DNA from 4 places in the Streptococcus sp. 27098_8_22 genome. Region 4 is predicted to be linked to each of the others. Evidence: predicted binding sites of a transcription regulator. Region 4 holds the regulator's gene; each other region holds the start of a gene.
The links. Region 4 encodes Rex, which represses fermentation and respiration genes when NADH is low (regulators of the CRP and FNR family bind a similar motif). Its sites were predicted from a motif close to TTGTGAANTANTTCACAA; they were not measured.
Positions count from the first base shown of each region.

Region 1: the regulator Rex is predicted to act here: its motif matches at 1,537-1,554, upstream of O3633_RS07725 (iron-containing alcohol dehydrogenase).
Region 2: the regulator Rex is predicted to act here: its motif matches at 2,647-2,664, upstream of adhE (bifunctional acetaldehyde-CoA/alcohol dehydrogenase).
Region 3: the regulator Rex is predicted to act here: its motif matches at 1,075-1,092, upstream of O3633_RS08995 (formate/nitrite transporter family protein).

Region 1 is NZ_JAPVZP010000006.1:101,843-106,393, reverse strand. Features, by position in the region: tRNA gene O3633_RS07745 (tRNA-Arg) at 1-44, shown strand, start outside; tRNA gene O3633_RS07740 (tRNA-Pro) at 61-134, shown strand; partial or broken gene O3633_RS07735 (IS110 family RNA-guided transposase) at 389-1,309, opposite strand; partial or broken gene O3633_RS07730 (ISL3 family transposase) at 1,313-1,465, opposite strand; gene O3633_RS07725 (iron-containing alcohol dehydrogenase) at 1,630-2,781, shown strand; gene O3633_RS07720 (glycosyltransferase) at 2,967-4,238, shown strand; gene O3633_RS07715 (NAD-dependent epimerase/dehydratase family protein) at 4,238-4,551, shown strand, end outside.
Region 2 is NZ_JAPVZP010000004.1:7,753-12,303, forward strand. Features, by position in the region: gene adhE (bifunctional acetaldehyde-CoA/alcohol dehydrogenase) at 1-2,613, opposite strand, end outside; gene O3633_RS05965 (MORN repeat-containing protein) at 2,903-3,316, opposite strand; gene O3633_RS05970 (low molecular weight protein-tyrosine-phosphatase) at 3,309-3,746, opposite strand; gene yajC (preprotein translocase subunit YajC) at 3,795-4,115, opposite strand; gene tkt (transketolase) at 4,232-4,551, opposite strand, start outside.
Region 3 is NZ_JAPVZP010000010.1:24,253-28,803, forward strand. Features, by position in the region: gene O3633_RS08990 (DUF2130 domain-containing protein) at 1-175, opposite strand, end outside; gene O3633_RS08995 (formate/nitrite transporter family protein) at 256-1,053, opposite strand; partial or broken gene O3633_RS09000 (formate/nitrite transporter family protein) at 1,442-2,245, opposite strand; gene O3633_RS09005 (hypothetical protein) at 2,317-2,964, opposite strand; gene O3633_RS09010 (hypothetical protein) at 3,031-3,444, opposite strand; gene O3633_RS09015 (QueT transporter family protein) at 3,565-4,074, opposite strand; PreQ1 riboswitch class II at 4,072-4,169, opposite strand; gene O3633_RS09020 (GtrA family protein) at 4,198-4,551, shown strand, end outside.
Region 4 is NZ_JAPVZP010000001.1:38,941-43,491, forward strand. Features, by position in the region: gene O3633_RS00165 (cysteine desulfurase family protein) at 1-796, shown strand, start outside; gene O3633_RS00170 (DUF1831 domain-containing protein) at 801-1,148, shown strand; gene O3633_RS00175 (DUF4649 family protein) at 1,158-1,367, shown strand; gene O3633_RS00180 (redox-sensing transcriptional repressor Rex) at 1,454-2,095, shown strand; gene O3633_RS00185 (gamma-glutamyl-gamma-aminobutyrate hydrolase family protein) at 2,111-2,800, shown strand; gene radC (RadC family protein) at 2,825-3,505, opposite strand; gene O3633_RS00195 (O-acetylhomoserine aminocarboxypropyltransferase/cysteine synthase family protein) at 3,568-4,551, opposite strand, start outside.

The DNA.
Region 1 (4,551 bases), on a different contig from region 4:
GACTACGAATCAGGCGGTTAGAGGTTCGACTCCTCTAGGGTGCATTTTTTCTATTTAACTCGGGAAGTAGCTCAGCTTGGTAGAGTACTTGGTTTGGGACCAAGGTGTCGCAGGTTCGAATCCTGTCTTCCCGATTGATATTACAATAGTAAGAACACTGGTTGTTCTTTTTTTGTTTGTTATGACTGTTTTTTCAATAAAATTTGGCTCTTTTCTACTATTTGTCAAGTCTATCAAGGTTTTAAGTAAAAAAAGAGATAAGATAGTAGCTATTCTGAGGTTACTGTCTTATTTTTAACACTTTTTGATCCATAAAAGGGCATGCTAAAAAACACCTCATCTGGTATTTTTTGAAACAAGGTGTTACAATAATACGGCATAGACAGCCTTATCGATTTTGGGTCAAAGAGTAGAGGTAATACATTGTTCGAATGAGCCGATGTATAGAGGCAATCGTATGTGGCTTAGTTGAAGCTATTGTCGATTGTCTTTTTCGTTTCTCATAAAAGTCAGCGATATGGCAGGGATTGGTATGACTAGCTGAAGCGATGTTGTGAATACACTTGAACAAGATTTTTCTGGCATAGGGATTACCTCGTTTAGTGATGTGTCCCTTAGTGAGAAAGTTCCCAGATTCATAGTGCCTCAGGTCAATGCCAATAAAAGCGTTGATTTGATTGGTAGACTGAAAGCGACGAATATCTCCCAATTCGCCAATGATAGATGTCGCTGTGGTTTCTGCGATGCCAGGAATTAACCGTAAGATATCATACTCTGGTAAAGGCTGAGCTAGAGCTACCATGTCGTTTAAGACAACTTGTCTGCGTTCAGAAAGACGAAGCCATTCTTGGGCATAGTAACGAACCTCTTCAAGCATTGGAGAGGTTTTCTTGACCGCACAAAAAGATTGTTTAGCGAGTTTTATAAGTTTATCAGTCAGGTAAGCAATACGCTTTTCAGAGATGCGTTTGGAAGTAGATTGACGGATAATCTCACACAAGTCACTTTGAGATAGGCTTAATACAAACTCTTTGTATGGGAAAGCCATCACTAAGTTCCAATATTGTTCTCCAGTTGGTGTGGATAAGAGATTTTCCCATTCAGGAAAGGTGACTTGTAAGACCTTGTGTAGACGGTTTTTAGCTCGAACAAGATCTTCAGTCATATTTTGATAGAAACGGCTTAAATCAGGCAGGTGTTGATAAATTTCTTCCTGCACGCAAGTTGGTTTACGATTGTGCACAAGCTGAGATTTAGCCAACTTTTCAGCGTCAATTTTATCTGTTTTACGAACTCGCAGACTGTCCAATTACTTCATTTGACTTTCGCAATCCGGACAAGATGTGGCATTGTAATCCAGTTTAGCGATGATGTCCTTGTGAGTAACCATATTGATGATATCTAGAATCTTGATGCTTTGGTCTTTGATTTCGAGTAGTTTTGTGATAAAATGTAATGGTTCCATATGAATCTTTCTAATGAGTTGTTTTGTCGCTTTTCATTATAGGTCATATGGGACTTTTTTCTTATGAAAATGTGTTAAAAAAATCACAAATATTTGAAAAAATAGAAAGTATATTATATAATTAACTTAAATATATAGCGTGAAAGACGCAAGGAGGAAAAAATATGGCAACATTTTACGTTCCAGCAGTTAACCTTATTGGTAAAGGTGTGGTAAATGAAGTTGGTCCTTATGTTAAGGAGTTGGGCTATACTAAGGCTCTTTTGGTGACAGATAAGTATATCGAATCAAGTGATATCTTGCCAAAAATTTTAAAACCTTTAGATGATGAAGGGATTGATTACGTTATCTTTAGTGATGTTGAACCTAACCCTACTTGTAAAAATGTCATGGATGGGGTCGCTGCTTTGAAAGAGCATAACTGTGACTTTATCATCTCTGTCGGTGGTGGCTCTCCACAGGATGCAGCTAGCTGTATTTCTGTAATCGCTACTAATGGCGGTAAGCCACAGGATTATGAAGGTTTGCATAAGTCTGCTCAAAAAGGCCTTCCTGTTGTAGCTATCAATACTACTGCAGGTACATCAGCAGAAATTACTATCAACTACGTTATCACTGATGAAGAACGTAAGGTTAAAATGGTAATGGTTGATAAGAACAGTCTTGCTCTTATCTCTGTGAATGACCCTGAATTGATGGTTTCAAAACCTCAAGCTTTGACTGCTGCTACTGGTATGGATGCTCTTACTCACGCTGTTGAAGCTTTGGTAACACCAGGTGCTTATGATGTGACTAAGAAACTCTCTATCGGAGCTATCGAGCTGATCAAAGAATATCTTCCACGTGCAGTAGAAAACGGACACGACATCGAAGCTCGTGAAGGTATGGTTAATGCTATCTTCCTTGGAGGAATGAGCTTTAACAATGCTGGACTCGGCTATGTTCACTCAATGGCTCACCAATTGGGTGCTGTCTATAACTTGCCTCATGGCGTTTGCTGTGCTATGCTTTTGCCAGTCGTTGAGCGTGAAAATGCCAAACGTGTACCTGTAGCCTTCCGTAATGTTGCTAAGGCCTTGGGTATGCAAATCGAAGGAAAATCAGATGAGGAATGTGCGGCTTATGCTATTTCTGAAATTGAAAAACTTTCTGAAACTGTCGGTATTCCTAAGAAATTGACAGAACTTGGTATCGAAGAAAAAGACTTTGACTTTGAATACCTTTCTAAGAATGCCTTGATTGATGCTTGTGCACCAGGTAATCCATTCATGCCAACTTTGGAAGAAACCATTGCTTTCTATAAGGAATTGTTCTAAGCAAAGCTACTTTTGAATTTTTTTAGGGATAGTAAATTTAAGATTCTTACATTACGAATTCCTCCCGAATATTTAAATAATGTATTAGGGAATCAAATACTATTCCTATGATTTAAAGCCAATAATATTTAAGAAGAACTATCCTCGTGATAGTTCTTTTTTTGAAAATTTGATATGCTAGGATTATGAAGAAAATTAAAATCGATGTTGTAGTTGTCCCTTTAAGTGGTCATTTGTATCCAACTATGAATTTATTACTACCTCTATTAGACAATCCTCAGTATGAGATACGTTTATTTACAGGCCCCCAGAAAAAAACTGTTGCTGAGGCTGCAGGTTTTAATGTAGTTACTATACTAGAAGGCCACGTTGAGGAGTTCGAAAAAGCAGCAAATAACTCTGAACAATTAGGGATTTTATCAGCCTATCATCAACTTTCTGCTAGTATTGATTTAATTAATTTAGTTTCTGATCAATTAATGAAAGTGTGGCAAAAGAATCGTCCAGATATTGTTATTGCTGATTTTATAACTCTGTCTGGTGGCCTTGTAGCTGAGCAGATGGGGATTCCGTGGATAACAACTATGGCGACCCAGTTTGCGATTGAAACGACAGGGGGACCTCCTTGTTTCTTTGGAGGAATGGGGACTCCCCAGAATAGCTGGCAGGTTTTAGAACAGTTTCTTGGAAGAAAAATAACTCATTTGGGGAAACGGATAGTAACTTTATTATTACGAGACCGCTTAAGGCGTTATCATTTTAAACTTTACAATCAGAAAGACCAAGAGACTATTTATTCTCCATATTCAATCCTTGGTATAGGGATGAAAGAAGTAGAGTTAAAAAAAGGATTCCCAAAACACTATAAATGGGTGGGACCTTCAGGTGCTTCAGTAGAGGCTGGAGAGGATTATCCATTAGATTTGTCGGTTTTCCCTAATCGAAAAAAGGTTTTGGTAACTTGTGGGACACAACTGGCATGGGCCAAAGATAATCTAATCTTTCAAGCGAAGCAACTAGCCAAAGCGCATCCTGATTTTCACTTTTTTGTGACTCGTGGAGTTGGTGGAGAACCTTTTCAGTGTGAGAATCTGATGGAGAATCTGTCCCTTGTTTCTTATCTTCCTTACAAAGAATACATTCCTCAGATGGATTATGTGATTCATCATGGTGGAGCTGGGATTTTTTATCAGTGTATCATTTATGGTAAACCAGCTTTGATTTTGCCTCATGATTACGACCAATTTGATTATGCCGTTCGTGGTGTGGAAGCGGGTGTTGCTTTCACAGCTAAAAGAGATAATAGCAAGGAGATTGGGCAGGCTTTTGAAAAATTAATTGCTAAAGAAGATTGGTCAGAATTAGAAATTTTACGCCAGGCTGCACAATCCTATCATCCAACAGAAATTTTGGAAAGCGAAATCCACCGTCTGTTAGCAGATAAGGAGAAAGAATGATGAAAAAAGTATTGGTTACAGGAGCCACTGGTTTCTTGGGTAAATATGTAGTAGAAGAATTAGTCGAGCATGGCTATCTGGTTCGAGCTTTTGGTAGAAACAGTAAGGTTGGTCGCTCTTTAGAGAATTCTTCGGTTAGTTTTTTTCAGGGTGATTTGACCAAAGCTGATGATGTGCTAGAGGCTTGCAAGGGGATGGATTTGGTCGTTCATGCGGGAGCCCTGTCAACTATTTGGGGGCCATGGGATGATTTTTATCAGACCAATGTTTTAGGAACTAAATATGTTCTTGAGGCATGTCGCCAAACAGGTAT
Region 2 (4,551 bases), on a different contig from region 4:
AGCATCTGCCATGATTTCTTCCATGTCAGCTACCATTGGTAAGCGTGGGTTTGCAGGTGAACATTGGTCTTCATATGCAAGCAAAGCAATTTCATGCAAGCTATCTTTCCAAGCTTTTTCATCAATTCCTTGATCCTTGAAGTTCATCTTGATACCTACTGCAACACCAAGATCGTAAACCGCTTTGGCATAAGCTTCAACTGCTTCTTCTGGAGTTGAGTGAGGCAAGCCAAGCATTCTAGCAATATCTTGGAATTTTTCGTCAGCTTTCCAGTAGTTGTATTTAGGCCATGTAGTAGTTTTTGATGGGCGAGTACCGTTGTAACGGATAACGTATGGAAGCAAAATTGCGTTTGTACGTCCGTGAACAGTATGGTGAACACCACCAATCTTGTGGGCCATTGAGTGGCTCATACCAAGGAAGGCGTTGGCGAAGGCCATACCAGCCATTGTAGATGCATTATGCATTTTTTCACGTGCTTCTGGGTCAGCTGTCTTAACAGATTTTTCCAACCATTCAAAGACAAGTTTGATTGTTTGAAGGGCGATACCGTCTGTGTAGTCGTTAGCAAAGTTTGAAGTGTAGGCTTCAGTAGCGTGAGTCAAGACGTCCATACCTGTATCAGCAGCGATGAAGTCTGGAACTGACTCAACCAAAGCAGGGTCAACAATGGCAATAGTTGGTGTCAATGAGTAGTCAGCTAATGGGTATTTGCGGTTGTTTTTCTTATCAGAGATAACGGCAAATGGTGTTACTTCTGAACCTGTACCTGAAGTTGTTGGAATACCGATGTACTTCGCTTTCTTACCAAGTGATGGGAAGCGGAAGGCACGTTTACGGATGTCCATGAATTTTTGAACCAAGTCACGGAAGTCGATTTCTGGTTGTTCGTAGAAGAGCCACATTACTTTAGCAGCATCCATTGGAGAACCACCACCAAGAGCGATAATTGTATCTGGTTCAAATGCTTTCATCACTTCAGCACCACGTTCTACAGTTGTGATGTCTGGATCTGGTTCAACATCTGAGAAGACTTGGATAGTTACACGGTTGCTACGTTTGTTCAATTGATCAATAACACGTTGAACAAAGCCTAGTTTTTCGATAGATTTGTCTGTAACAATCATAACGCGTTCAATATCTTCACATGTTTGAAGGTATTGGATAGAATTGCGTTCGAAGTAAATTTTTGAAGGAACTTTAAACCATTGCATATTATTTCTACGTTTCCCTACTTTCTTGATGTTTAGAAGGTTGATCGCACTCACGTTATCACCAACTGAGTTGTGTCCATATGAGCCACATCCAAGTGTCAATGATGGAATGAAGGCATTGTATACGTCACCGATACCACCGAAAGTAGATGGAGAGTTCCAGATAATACGCATTGCTTTGATTTCTGTACCAAAGCGTTTAGCAAGAGCTTCGTCTTTTGTATGGATAGCTGCTGAGTGACCAAGTCCGTTAAACTCAACCATTTGACGAGCTTTTTTAAGACCGTCTTCTGTATCTTCAGCTTTTAGGACAGCGATGACTGGTGACAATTTTTCACGAGTCAATGGTTCTTTCGGTCCTACTTCTGCACATTCTGCAGCCAAGATGTTTGTTCCTTCTGGAACGCTAAATCCTGCTTGTTCAGCAATCCATGCTGCTGGTTTACCAACGATGTTTGCGTTTAGTTTAGCACCTGCACAGTTTTTGCTGTTTGCTTTCACGCCGAAACAGAATTCTTCAAGAAGCGCTTTTTCTTTCTTGTTTACAAAGTAAGTATGGTATGATTTGAATTCTTCTACAAATTCGTCATACACTTCTTTATCAATGATAACCGCTTGTTCTGATGCACAGACCATCCCATTATCAAATGATTTAGACATAACGATGTCATGAGCAGCTTGACGAAGGTCAGCTGATTTTTCAACATAGGCAGGAACGTTTCCGGCACCTACCCCAAGAGCTGGTTTACCACATGAGTATGCAGCTTTAACCATGGCATTCCCACCAGTTGCGAGGATAGTCGCAACACCTTCGTGGTTCATAAGCGCTCCAGTTGCTTCCATAGATGGCTCTGTAATCCATTGAACACAGTTTTCAGGTGCGCCAGCTGCGATGGCTGCATCACGAACGATTTGTGCAGCATGAGCAGAAGATTCTTGAGCTGATGGGTGGAAGGCGAAAACGATTGGGTTGCGTGTCTTCAAAGCAATCAAGGATTTGAAAATTGCTGTTGAAGTTGGGTTTGTTGTTGGAGTGATACCACAAATAACTCCAACTGGCTCCGCAATCTTCGTCAAACCTGTAATTGGATCATCTTCGATAACTCCAGCTGTTTTAACTCCACGCATATTGTTCACTACGTGTTCGCAGGCAAATAGATTTTTTGTCGCCTTATCTTCAAATACTCCACGACCAGTTTCTTCAACTGCATGTTGTGCAAGGATACCGTGCGCGTCAAGTGCGGCAACAGACGCTTTTGCCACGATATAGTCAACTTGCTCTTGATTCAATTTGCGCATTTCTTCAAGCGCAACCAAAGCTTTTTGTACTAATCCATCTACATGCTTTTCTGCAGCAAGTTTCTTTTCTTCAGGTGTCACATTTTTTTTATCAGCCATATTTTCCTCCATAGCCTTTAAGGATATTATCCTTTGTTAAATTTTTCACAAGTTTATTATAACTCTTTTTTTATACTTTGTAAACAGTTTCATAGATATTTCACAAAGAATTTTCAATTTATTGTGAAATTTTTTATCAAACTATTGTTTTTATGCACTCTTTTATCAATCTTTGTGAAAATAATATTGAAATTATTTTATTTCACAAACTTTTTTTATGATATTTTTAACGCAAAACCCAAGGAAGCGCTTTCTTATCATTTTGATAAAAGACCTCCTTGTTAGGAGGTTATTGTGCTTGTTGGAAGAGCCCTTGTTTAAAGTCGCCTTCATAGACAACTTCTTGCTCAGTAGTTAGTTTTCCTTTTCCTTCAGCTTGGCCGTTAACAAAATCACCTTCATAAACCCAGCCATCCTTTGCTTGGTAGGTACCTTTGCCATTGAATGTCCCATTTTTAAATTGTCCAGTGTAGGTGTCGCCATTTGAGAAGGTCATTGTTCCTTGACCGTTCATCTTTCCACGAACGATGCTCCCATCGTAGACAATTGAGTCACCATCCAGTTTTAAAACCCCTTGCTTTGGCATATTCCCTACAAATACAAAAATTGCACAAAGGACTATGACTACTACCGTCGCAATTTCTAAACGAGGGCGTGTTATATAAACACTGTATTTATCATAGAATTTCTTTAAATTATCCATTTTTTGCCTCATTTTCTAAACGTGTTAGCCATGCTTGGCAACCAGCTAAAACTCGATCATAAGTTTCGTCAAAGTCACCTGTATACCATGGATCTGGAACACTTTCAGAAGCGAACGCCTCTATCTTATGCTGTTGTTCTTGAGGACACATACGAGTCAAGTCAAGAAGATTGGACTCATCCATTCCGATAATATAGTCAAAATATTCAAAATCATCCTTAGAGATTTGTTGCGACGTTTTTGATGAATCATAAGGAATACCGTGAGTTTTAAAGATTTTCTGAGTCCCTTTGTGAATTGGATTGCCGTGTTCCCAAGATGAAGTTGCTCGACTTTCAATCTCACAATTATCGGTTAAAGATTTCATAACAAATTCTGCCATAGGACTTCGGCAAATATTACCAAGGCAAACAAAAACAACCTTTTTCATCATTACTCCTCATTATCATAGAAAAACGGGAATGAAATCCACCCCGTTTTATTCTTCAATCGCGCTTTCACCATCAACAACCGCACCTTCAGGTGTGACAGCTTCTTTAACTGGCAAAACTGTTCTAATTGCACCTAATTCGAAAGTCAAGTATACTCCGTCTACATCAAGTACAATCGTTTTGTTTTCAGTATCAACTTCGTCGACTGTACCGTAGAGACCACCGATAGTGATTACTTCGTAGCCTTTTTGAAGTTTGTTGAGGCTCTCCATACGTTTTTCAGCTTGTTTCTTTTGAGAACGTTGCATGAAGAACATCAAGCCAAACATCAAAACAAGCATAATCAAGAATGTTAAATTCCCACCCATTATTTTTTCTCCTTTGTAATTCAGATAAAACTACTATATCAAATTTCACTTGTTTTTACAAGATTGCACCTTGATTTTAGGTCAATAAAAAACCAAAGCAAACGCCCTGATTTTTCTTATTTCAAATTGTTTACAAGTTCTACTAAGTTTTCAACTGTAAAGCCATATTCTGCCAATACTTTTGGTGCTGGGGCAGATGCTCCAAAGGTATCAATACCGAGAACTGCTCCATCAAGCCCAACATATTTATACCAGTTTTGGCTAGCACCCATCTCAATTGCTACGCGACGACGAACTGCATTTGGTAGGATTTCTTCTTTATAAGCTGCATCTTGAACATCAAAAACATCCGTTGAAGGCATACTTACCACGCGCACCTTACCACCTTGACTTGCCAATTCTTTAGCAGCTGAAACAGCTAGGTTCACTTCTGAAC
Region 3 (4,551 bases), on a different contig from region 4:
GTTTTGTCTGCTGTTCATTCATGGCTTTTTGCTCAGCCAAGGCCAACTCTTGCTTCATACGTTCATGCAATTCCTTGTCAAACTCTGCAGTTCGAACTTGAGAAATCAACTCTGCATATTGACTTTCATTTACTGTAAAAACTTCCCCACAATTTGGACATTTAATTTCGTTCATGATTTTCCTCTGTATTTAACATTACTACATTCATTATAGCATGGATAAACAAAAAGAAAAAGTTGGAATCAATCCAACTTTTAATCTACGTATGTATCTTCGTTCTTGTTTAAGAAAGCGTAAGGCAATCCAATCAGAAGACCACCACCGATGAAGTTACCAATAAAGGTTACACCCCAGTGACGAAGAATATTTCCAATACCGAAGTTTGCAATAGAATCAGCAGCAACACTGAACTTAACAATAGCAAATGAAGCAAAGTTTGCAGCGATGTGTTCGTTTGTTAAGAATACAAACATGTAAATGGCTGAAAGAACCAACCAAAGTTTAGCCCCACCATCTTTCACTAAAACGAAAGAAAGAATGGCGATGTTTACAAAGACATTAGCCAAAATTGCCTCAAGCAAAACGAGTTCATTTGAACGGCCCAATTTCATTTCCACAACTCCAGAAATAAAGCTATCGTGTGTTAGATTAGCGAAAGCAGCTGAATGAGCGAATCCCCAACCACCGATAAGCGCTCCGATTAAGTTAAAGAAAGTACAATATAGAAGAATTTCAGCTGTTTTTCTCCAGCTAATTTTTTTCAAAAAGCTACCAGCTGTCAAGAACATCATGTTTGATGTAACTAACTCAGCATTCAAGAACACGATATAAGCCAATCCCCAAGCGAAAACAAATGGGAAAAGGAAGCGTCCACTACCTGGTGCAATCTTATTAATCAAATCAGCACCCACAGCTCCTGCTGCTGTACTGAAGGTAAAGAAAGCACCTGCAAACATTGAACGGATAGCATACTTGAATTTACTTTGACTGTAAAGACTTTCCTTTTTCTTACAAGCAAATTCAATTTTTGAGATAAATTCTGAAGAAACCATATAAACTCCTAAAACTTTTATTTGTGAATATTATAACATAAAATCGAAATTATGGGAAGGCTTTCTTCTTCTATTTACAATATTTTTATCACTTTTAGCAATCGTTTCCATTTGCTTTTTATCAGTATCTTTAATGTTTTCGACCCTTTATTTTTAAACCCTCTATTCTATATATTTAATATATGTTTTTGTTTTAATCAATATTGAATTTACAAAAAAGTCTCTTTAGTTTTCAGCTAAAATCCATGCACTAATAATATGTTTGAATTTATAGACAGAGAAAATAACGTTTTTATCAAAAGGTTCTTTGGCCAAAAAAATCGAGGTCTGGATTTTTAGTCCCGACCTCCTCTATTATTGATTTTCATTATATTTTCAAAAGCTTGTACTAATCAACATAAGTCTCTTCATTTTTATTAAGATAAGCGTATGGTAAGCCTATCAAGAATCCTCCACCTATTAAGTTAGCAACAAAGGTGACACCCCAATGCCGGAGAATATTTGCGATTTCGAAATGCTGAACTTCATTAGAAACAATGCTAAATTTAACAATACTAAATGAGGCAAAATTTGCAGCAATGTGCTCATTTGATAAAAATACAAACATAGAAATTGCTGACAAGATAATCCAGAGTTGGGCATTGCTATCCTTAACCAAAATGGAAGATAGAATGGCAATATTTACGAACATATTTGCCAAAATCCCTTCCAACAAGACCAACTCACTAGGTCGTGCCAACTTCTTAGCTACAATCTTTGGAAGATAACTGTCGTGTGTCAGGTGTGAAAAAGCCGATGAATTAGGAAAGCACCAACCTGCTAACAGAGCACCAACTAAGTTGAAAAAGGCACAATAAAGTAAAATGATAAAGGCTTTTTTCCAATCAATCTTCTTCAAAAATGTTCCAGTTGTCAAGCACATCATATTTGAGGTAACCAACTCGGCATTCAAGAAAACGATATAGGCAAGTCCCCAAGCAAATACAAAGGGAAATAGGAAATAACCAGCACTTGGAACAATGCTATTGAGTAGATCAGCACCTATGGCCCCAGCAGCTGTACTAAAGGTTAAGAAAGCACCTGCAAACATCGAGCGAATGGCATATTAAAACTTACTTTGGTCAAATAAACTTTCTTTCTTATGGCAATAATAATAATAATCAATTTTTGAAATAAATTCTGAAGAACTCATATAAACCCCTTAAAATATAATTGTTAATATTATGACATAAAATATTTTAAGTGGAAATAAATTTTTGTCCTTTACATTTGATTGTTTTTAGTGCTAGCAAAAGCTTCAATTTCTTCTGCAGTCAACCCTACCAGCTCTGAAACCCACAAGCCGACAATATCTGACAAAACAGAATCGCAGACATATTCATTCTCACCATGACCATATTTACAAGTAAATAGTGGAGTTCTTATCGCTGATTGATAAAAATTGAAGGCTAACTCTTGCAGTTTCTCTGGCTGAAATTCGAGTCCCAACTCTTGTGCAAGTCCAGCTCTCACTTTATCCCACTCTTCACCTTTTGACTGGTAGTTTTCTCGTGCTTTATTGAGAAATCCTTGACAGAATTTTACCAACAAATCCTTGTTTTGATAGAGTAAACGACAAGAAAAATCAGTGATAGAACCAGCATGGAGTAAGAAGGTAAGCAAGTCATCAAGGCTTTCTGCTACCCGACCAACTTGCCCTTCACTCCCTATAAAGCCGATACTCTCATCCTCAAGAATTACATATTCTCCCCCACTACCGTCTTTAGTAAAGGCTATGGGCGATAGAGAATAAACTTCATTGTTCTGAGAAAATTCAACCTCTTCCAACTGGTCATAAAAGAGAATATCGCATTCTTTCATCAATAAGTTTCTCAGTTGATTATCTTCTCTTATTACTTGTAGTTGAAGCATATTAGCTACTCTCCTGGCTTTGACAATTGTCACAAGTGACAACAATTCAATTTTAGCAATCGACTCTTAATAATAATAGATTTTAATATGGCACTTCTTGGCCACATTGGCAAGATTTTTCAATAACTCCTCGTTTCTTTTGCTTTTTCCAAAATGAAAAGTAAAAGATTTTCCATCTTTCCTTGTAAAATACAAATGATACCTGTCCCCATTCATTCTCCACCCTCGAACGTAATCAATATCAATTTGTCTAATTTCAGCTAAAGGAACAATTCTTTTTCTAAAAAGAATAGGAGTGTGAATGTATAATCTTCCCTTTGCAATATGAAAAGGATCCAACATACTCCCACCACTTTTCAAGGATGTCTTAACTCTTTGGAAAAAAAGATAGAAATAAAATAGTGCTAAAAAAATTAACAAAAATCTAATGACCTGATTTTTCCAAAGGACTTCAAAAACTGAAATACGATAACTATACATATTAAAATAATCCCTTTTTTCTTTATTATACCACTTTTGTTGAGAGTCTGGGTCTATAGAAAAATAAGAAAAAGACTGAACAGAGTTCAGACCTTTTCATAAATACTTGATGTGATTTCATTATCTAGTCAAATCAAGACGTTTACCGATTTTTCCAATAAGAATAGCACCAACAATGAGTGAAGCAAATTCTCCGATAGCAGTTGTAAACCAAGTTAAGAAGAATGGTGCTTCTGCTACGATATTCAATTCAGCAGCAATGGTGATCATTGAAATCGAAAAAAGAATTGAAAAGACGAAATGATCTTTACGAATCAATCCATTAAAAAGATAGTCTTTGCTGTATTTGCTAAACAACCATACGCCTAAACTTAGGAAGACAAGCGTAGAGCCTCCACCAACTGCGACATCGATGATTCCAAAACTGAAGAAATTTGCAATCATACATCCAAGAGTAACACCGATAATGTACTTAGGATTGTAAAAGGCAAGGAAATTCATCATTTCAGAAATACGGAACTGATAAGCACCGTAACTGATAGCATTAAGGGGTGGTGTGATTGTCAAAACCACATAAATTGCTGCGACAATGGCAATATCTGCCATATCACGGATAGTTAGTTTTTTCATGTTTTCTCCTTTAGTGACAATATCACATATAATATGCTTGGTGAAAGAAGCTAAGCACCAAGGGTTGAGCAAGTCAACCTTCCAAGTATAGCACATTTATGTCCTTTATGCTATACTATTTTTATGAAAACATCCATAAAAAAATTCTTCGATAATGAAATCCTCTCCTACCTATTTTTCGGAGTTGCAACTACTCTTGTTTCGATCATTGTTCGTATCACGATTTTTTATTTTTTCCAACAAGAATTATGGGCGACTGCTCTGGGAAATATAGCTGGAATTTTGTTTGCTTTTTTCACCAATGATACCATTGTTTTTAAGCAAAAACGAAAACATTGGTTCAAGCGTCTGATAAAGTTTACGACTGCAAGATTCATAACCTTCCTCTTAGACCTGCTTCTGACCTTTATTTTTGTGACGAGTTGCCCCCATATTATCGGTCAGTTTGTAGGTGATAATCTCAATACTATCAATACA
Region 4 (4,551 bases):
CTTGGTTGAAAATTTCGGTTTTGAAGTGACTATTTTACAGCCTGAAAATCAAGAAATTACTGCAGACCAGGTCAAAAATGCACTGCGTGAAGATACCATTCTTGTTTCTACTATGTTTGCAAACAATGAAACTGGTACACTTTTACCTGTTGCTGAAATTGGTGAAGTTCTAAAAAATCATCCAGCCGTCTATCATGTCGATGCGGTTCAGGCAGTTGGAAAACTAGAAATTCTTCCCGAAAAATTGGGAATTGATTTTCTTAGCGCTTCTGCACACAAATTTTATGGTCCAAAAGGCATTGGATTTCTCTATGCTGCATCTACAGATTTTGATTCCTACCTTCATGGTGGTGATCAAGAGCAGAAAAAAAGAGCTGGAACAGAAAATCTTCCTGCCATTGTGGGAATGGTAGCAGCTCTAAAGGATGATCTTGAAAACCAAGAACAAAACTTTAAAAAGGTTCAAAAACTAAAAGAAACATTCTTAAAGGAAATGGCTGACACAGACTATTATCTCAATCAAGGGAAAGACCAGCTACCTTATGTCCTTAATATTGGATTTCCAGGTCAACGTAATGATCTACTACTCCTTCGTCTAGATCTTGAAGGGATTTCTATTTCAACTGGCTCTGCTTGTACTGCAGGTGTCGTTCAGGTCAGTCATGTTCTTCAGGCTTTCTACGGAGAAGACTCGCCTCGCTTACATGAATCCGTTCGCGTCAGCATTTCACCTAAAAATACAGAACAAGAGATGATAACTCTCGCCAATACTCTTAAAAATATCATTGGAGGATAACTCAATGGCATTCGAAAAAACCATTAGTCTTAAAAATTGCCGTTATGATTACACACTTAGCCCAACCGTCAAAAAGTTCACTCTAAAAGATAATACTTTTTTTGAAACTAAAGTTGGGAACTATGAACTGACACGTCTTCTTGAAAAAGTCCCAAATAGTGGAGAAGGGTTCCAGCTTAAGATTATCATCAACAGAGACCTGACAGGTGCAAAAATCAATATCACAGATAAATTTGGCCTTCGTTTAGTTGACATTTTTAAGTCTGAGGAAACACATATTCACCAAGAGAAATTCTACTTCTTGATGGATAGTCTTGTTGAACGTGGTGTATTTACAAAAAGTGAAAGATAAAAGGTCGTTATGTTTCGATTAACTTACAAGGATCCTTATAAAGTTGAACGTGTGCAAGAATATGAAGATTATGAAGCACTCATGCTTTCTCTATCAGGTTGTGTAACCCTTCCTGATACGACTTTTATCACTTCATTAACACACAATGGAGTTGAGATCTATCAAGGGCTTCTTGGTGATCTCTATCGTTTTTTGAAATCTTACCACGAAAATAGCTAAACTAAGATTTTTCTTAGTTTTTTTTCGTTATTGTTGCTATTTTCACAAGCTTTATATAAAATAGTAAATAGAAAGGTTGTGATTTTGTGAAAGAAAAACAGTCTGCTATTCCTAAAGCAACAGCAAAGAGACTTTCTCTCTATTACCGTATTTTTAAAAGATTTAATGCTGAGAAAATTGAAAGAGCTAATTCCAAACAAATCGCAGAGGCAATTGGAATTGATTCTGCAACGGTTCGTCGAGACTTCTCCTACTTTGGGGAACTTGGACGACGTGGTTTTGGATACGATGTTAAAAAGCTCATGAATTTTTTCGCTGATCTTTTAAATGATAATTCTATAACTAATGTTATGCTGGTAGGTATCGGAAATATGGGGCACGCTCTTCTCCACTACCGTTTTCATGAGCGTAACAAGATGAAAATCATTATGGCTTTTGACCTAGATGACCATCCTGAGGTTGGTACCAAGACTCCTGACGGTGTTCCAATCTATGGAATCTCTCAAATAAAAGACAAAATCAAAGATAGTGATGTTAAAACTGCTATTCTTACTGTCCCTAGTATAAAATCTCAAGAAGTTGCTGAACTATTGGTTGACGCCGGAATCAAGGGTATTCTTAGTTTTTCACCTGTTCACCTACATCTTCCTAAAGACGTGGTTGTTCAGTATGTCGATCTTACAAGCGAACTTCAAACTCTCCTCTATTTCATGCGTAAAGAGGATTAGAAAGTGTAAATATTTATGAATAAACCAGTTATTGGGATTACAGGAAATGAAACCCCGCATCCAGATGATGATCTTATGATGAGTTATGCTGCAAAAGGCTTTGTTGAAGGGGTTAAGAAAGCTGGAGGTATACCCATTATCCTACCGATTGGTGATGAAGAAATGGCCAGTTACTACATTGGTTTGATTGATAAACTTATTCTAACTGGTGGACAAAATGTCGATCCAAAGTTCTACGGTGAGCCTAAAACAATCGATAGTGATGACTATCACCTTCAAAGAGATATTTTTGAGTTAGCACTCATTGAAGAAGCAATCAAACAAAAGAAACCAATTTTTTCTGTTTGTCGAGGCACCCAGCTCTTTAATGTGGCTATGGGAGGAACTCTTTATCAAGATATTGAAGACCATTGGCAGGATACTTCAGCCGAGTATACAACTCAACGTTTAGTCACCGAGCCTGATACTATTCTTCGAGATATCTATGGAGATATCTCCCATATCAACTCTTTCCACCATCAGAGTATTAAGGACCTAGCTCCAAATCTCAAGGTTGTAGCTCATGATCCTAAAGATGGAATTATCGAGGCTGTTACAACAACGGATGGTTTCCCTTACCTCGGTGTTCAATGGCATCCGGAATTTCTTTTTGAAAATCGCCCCAAAGATAAAACACTTTTCGACTATGTCGTCAATGAATTGTAAAACCTGTATCATATACAGGTTTTTTTACACCAGATCCGTCTTCTCACGGTAACTAAAATAGTCGGAATGTGAGACGATAAGATGATCCAATAAGACCAATCCCATTAATTCGCAGGCTTCTTTAACAAGCTTCGTAACATGGTCATCATTTCTACTCGGCATGACAGCACCAGATGGATGATTATGAACCAGAATCACAGATGTTGCCATATGCTTCAAAGCATAGTGGAGAATTTCCCGTGGTTCAGCAATACTTCTAGTAGCTGAGCCGATAAAAATGGTTTGCTGATGAATGATTTGATTTTGAGTATTCAGATAGAGCGCCACCAGGTGCTCTTGTTTTTTATCTCCCAGTTCAGCTTGCATCTTTTTAGCCAGTCTTTGACTACTAAGAATGCTCTCTGCCTCAATGGTTTCTTTTTTGTGAATACGACTTCCCAGCTCAATCATAGCTTGCAACTCAATAGCTTTCACTCTACCGATACCTGATAAACTCTGTAATTCTTGCAAGGTCATTTTTTTCAAATCAGTTAAGCAACTTAATTGATTCAATACTTTTTGAGCGATTTCAAAAACAGTTGATTGACGAGTCCCTGTTCGTAACAAAATGGCTAGTAACTCCTGATTACTCAAACTCTCTACTCCTTCTGTTACCAAGCGTTCCCTAGGCAAGAGCGAATCTTCTTGAAATGAAATACTGTACATAAAAATCCTCCTCACATTACTATTCGTGAGAAGGATCTAAAAACGGAAAATTTTATTTATTCTTAAATCTTTTCAAGTGCAAGACGCAAATCTTCAACCAAATCATCCACATTTTCAAGACCTATTGAGAGACGGATTTGATTTTTAGTTACTCCTGCTGCTTCCAGATCCGAGTCAGACAATTGAGCATGAGTTGTAGTTGCGGGATGAACTACCAATGATTTTGCATCAGCTACATTGGCGAGGTCTGAAAAGATTTCCAAGCTATCAATAACCTTACGAGCTTCTGCTTCTCCACCTTTAACATGGAAGGTAAAGATTGAACCAACACCTTTTGGTAAATATTTCTCCGCCAAGGCGTGGTAAGGGCTATCAGTTAATTTTGGATAATTAACTTTTTCAACTTTTGGATGGTTCACAAGGAAATCAACGATTTTCTCAGCGTTTTGCACATGGCGTTCAACACGGAGAGATAGTGTTTCAAGACCTTGTAGGAGCAAGAATGAGTTAAATGGTGAAAGGGCAGCTCCCATATCGCGAAGCAATTGCACGCGAGCAGCAACGATAAAGGCTGCAGCACCAACATCACGAGTATAGCTGATATTGTGGTAGCTTGGATCTTCATCGACTAATTGAGGGAATTTCCCTGAAGCAGCCCAGTCAAACTTACCGCTATCAACAATGACACCGCCAATTGTTGTACCGTGTCCACCGATAAACTTAGTTGCTGAGTGAACCGCAATGTCAACACCATGAGAAAAGACATTGATAAGATAAGGTGTTGCAAAGGTATTGTCTGCAACCAAAGGAATCTGATGTTTATGAGCAATTTCAGCTATTTTTTCAATATCAGGAATGTTGATGACTGGATTTCCCAAAGTTTCAATCAAAACAAGTTTGGTATTGTCTTTAATCGCTGCTTCTACCTCTTCTAGATTATCGATATCAACAAAAGTTGTGGTGATTCCATAGCGAGGAAGGGTTTCTTTCAATAGGTTAAAAGTACCACCGTAGATAGTTGAAGCTGCAACAACATGATCACCTGC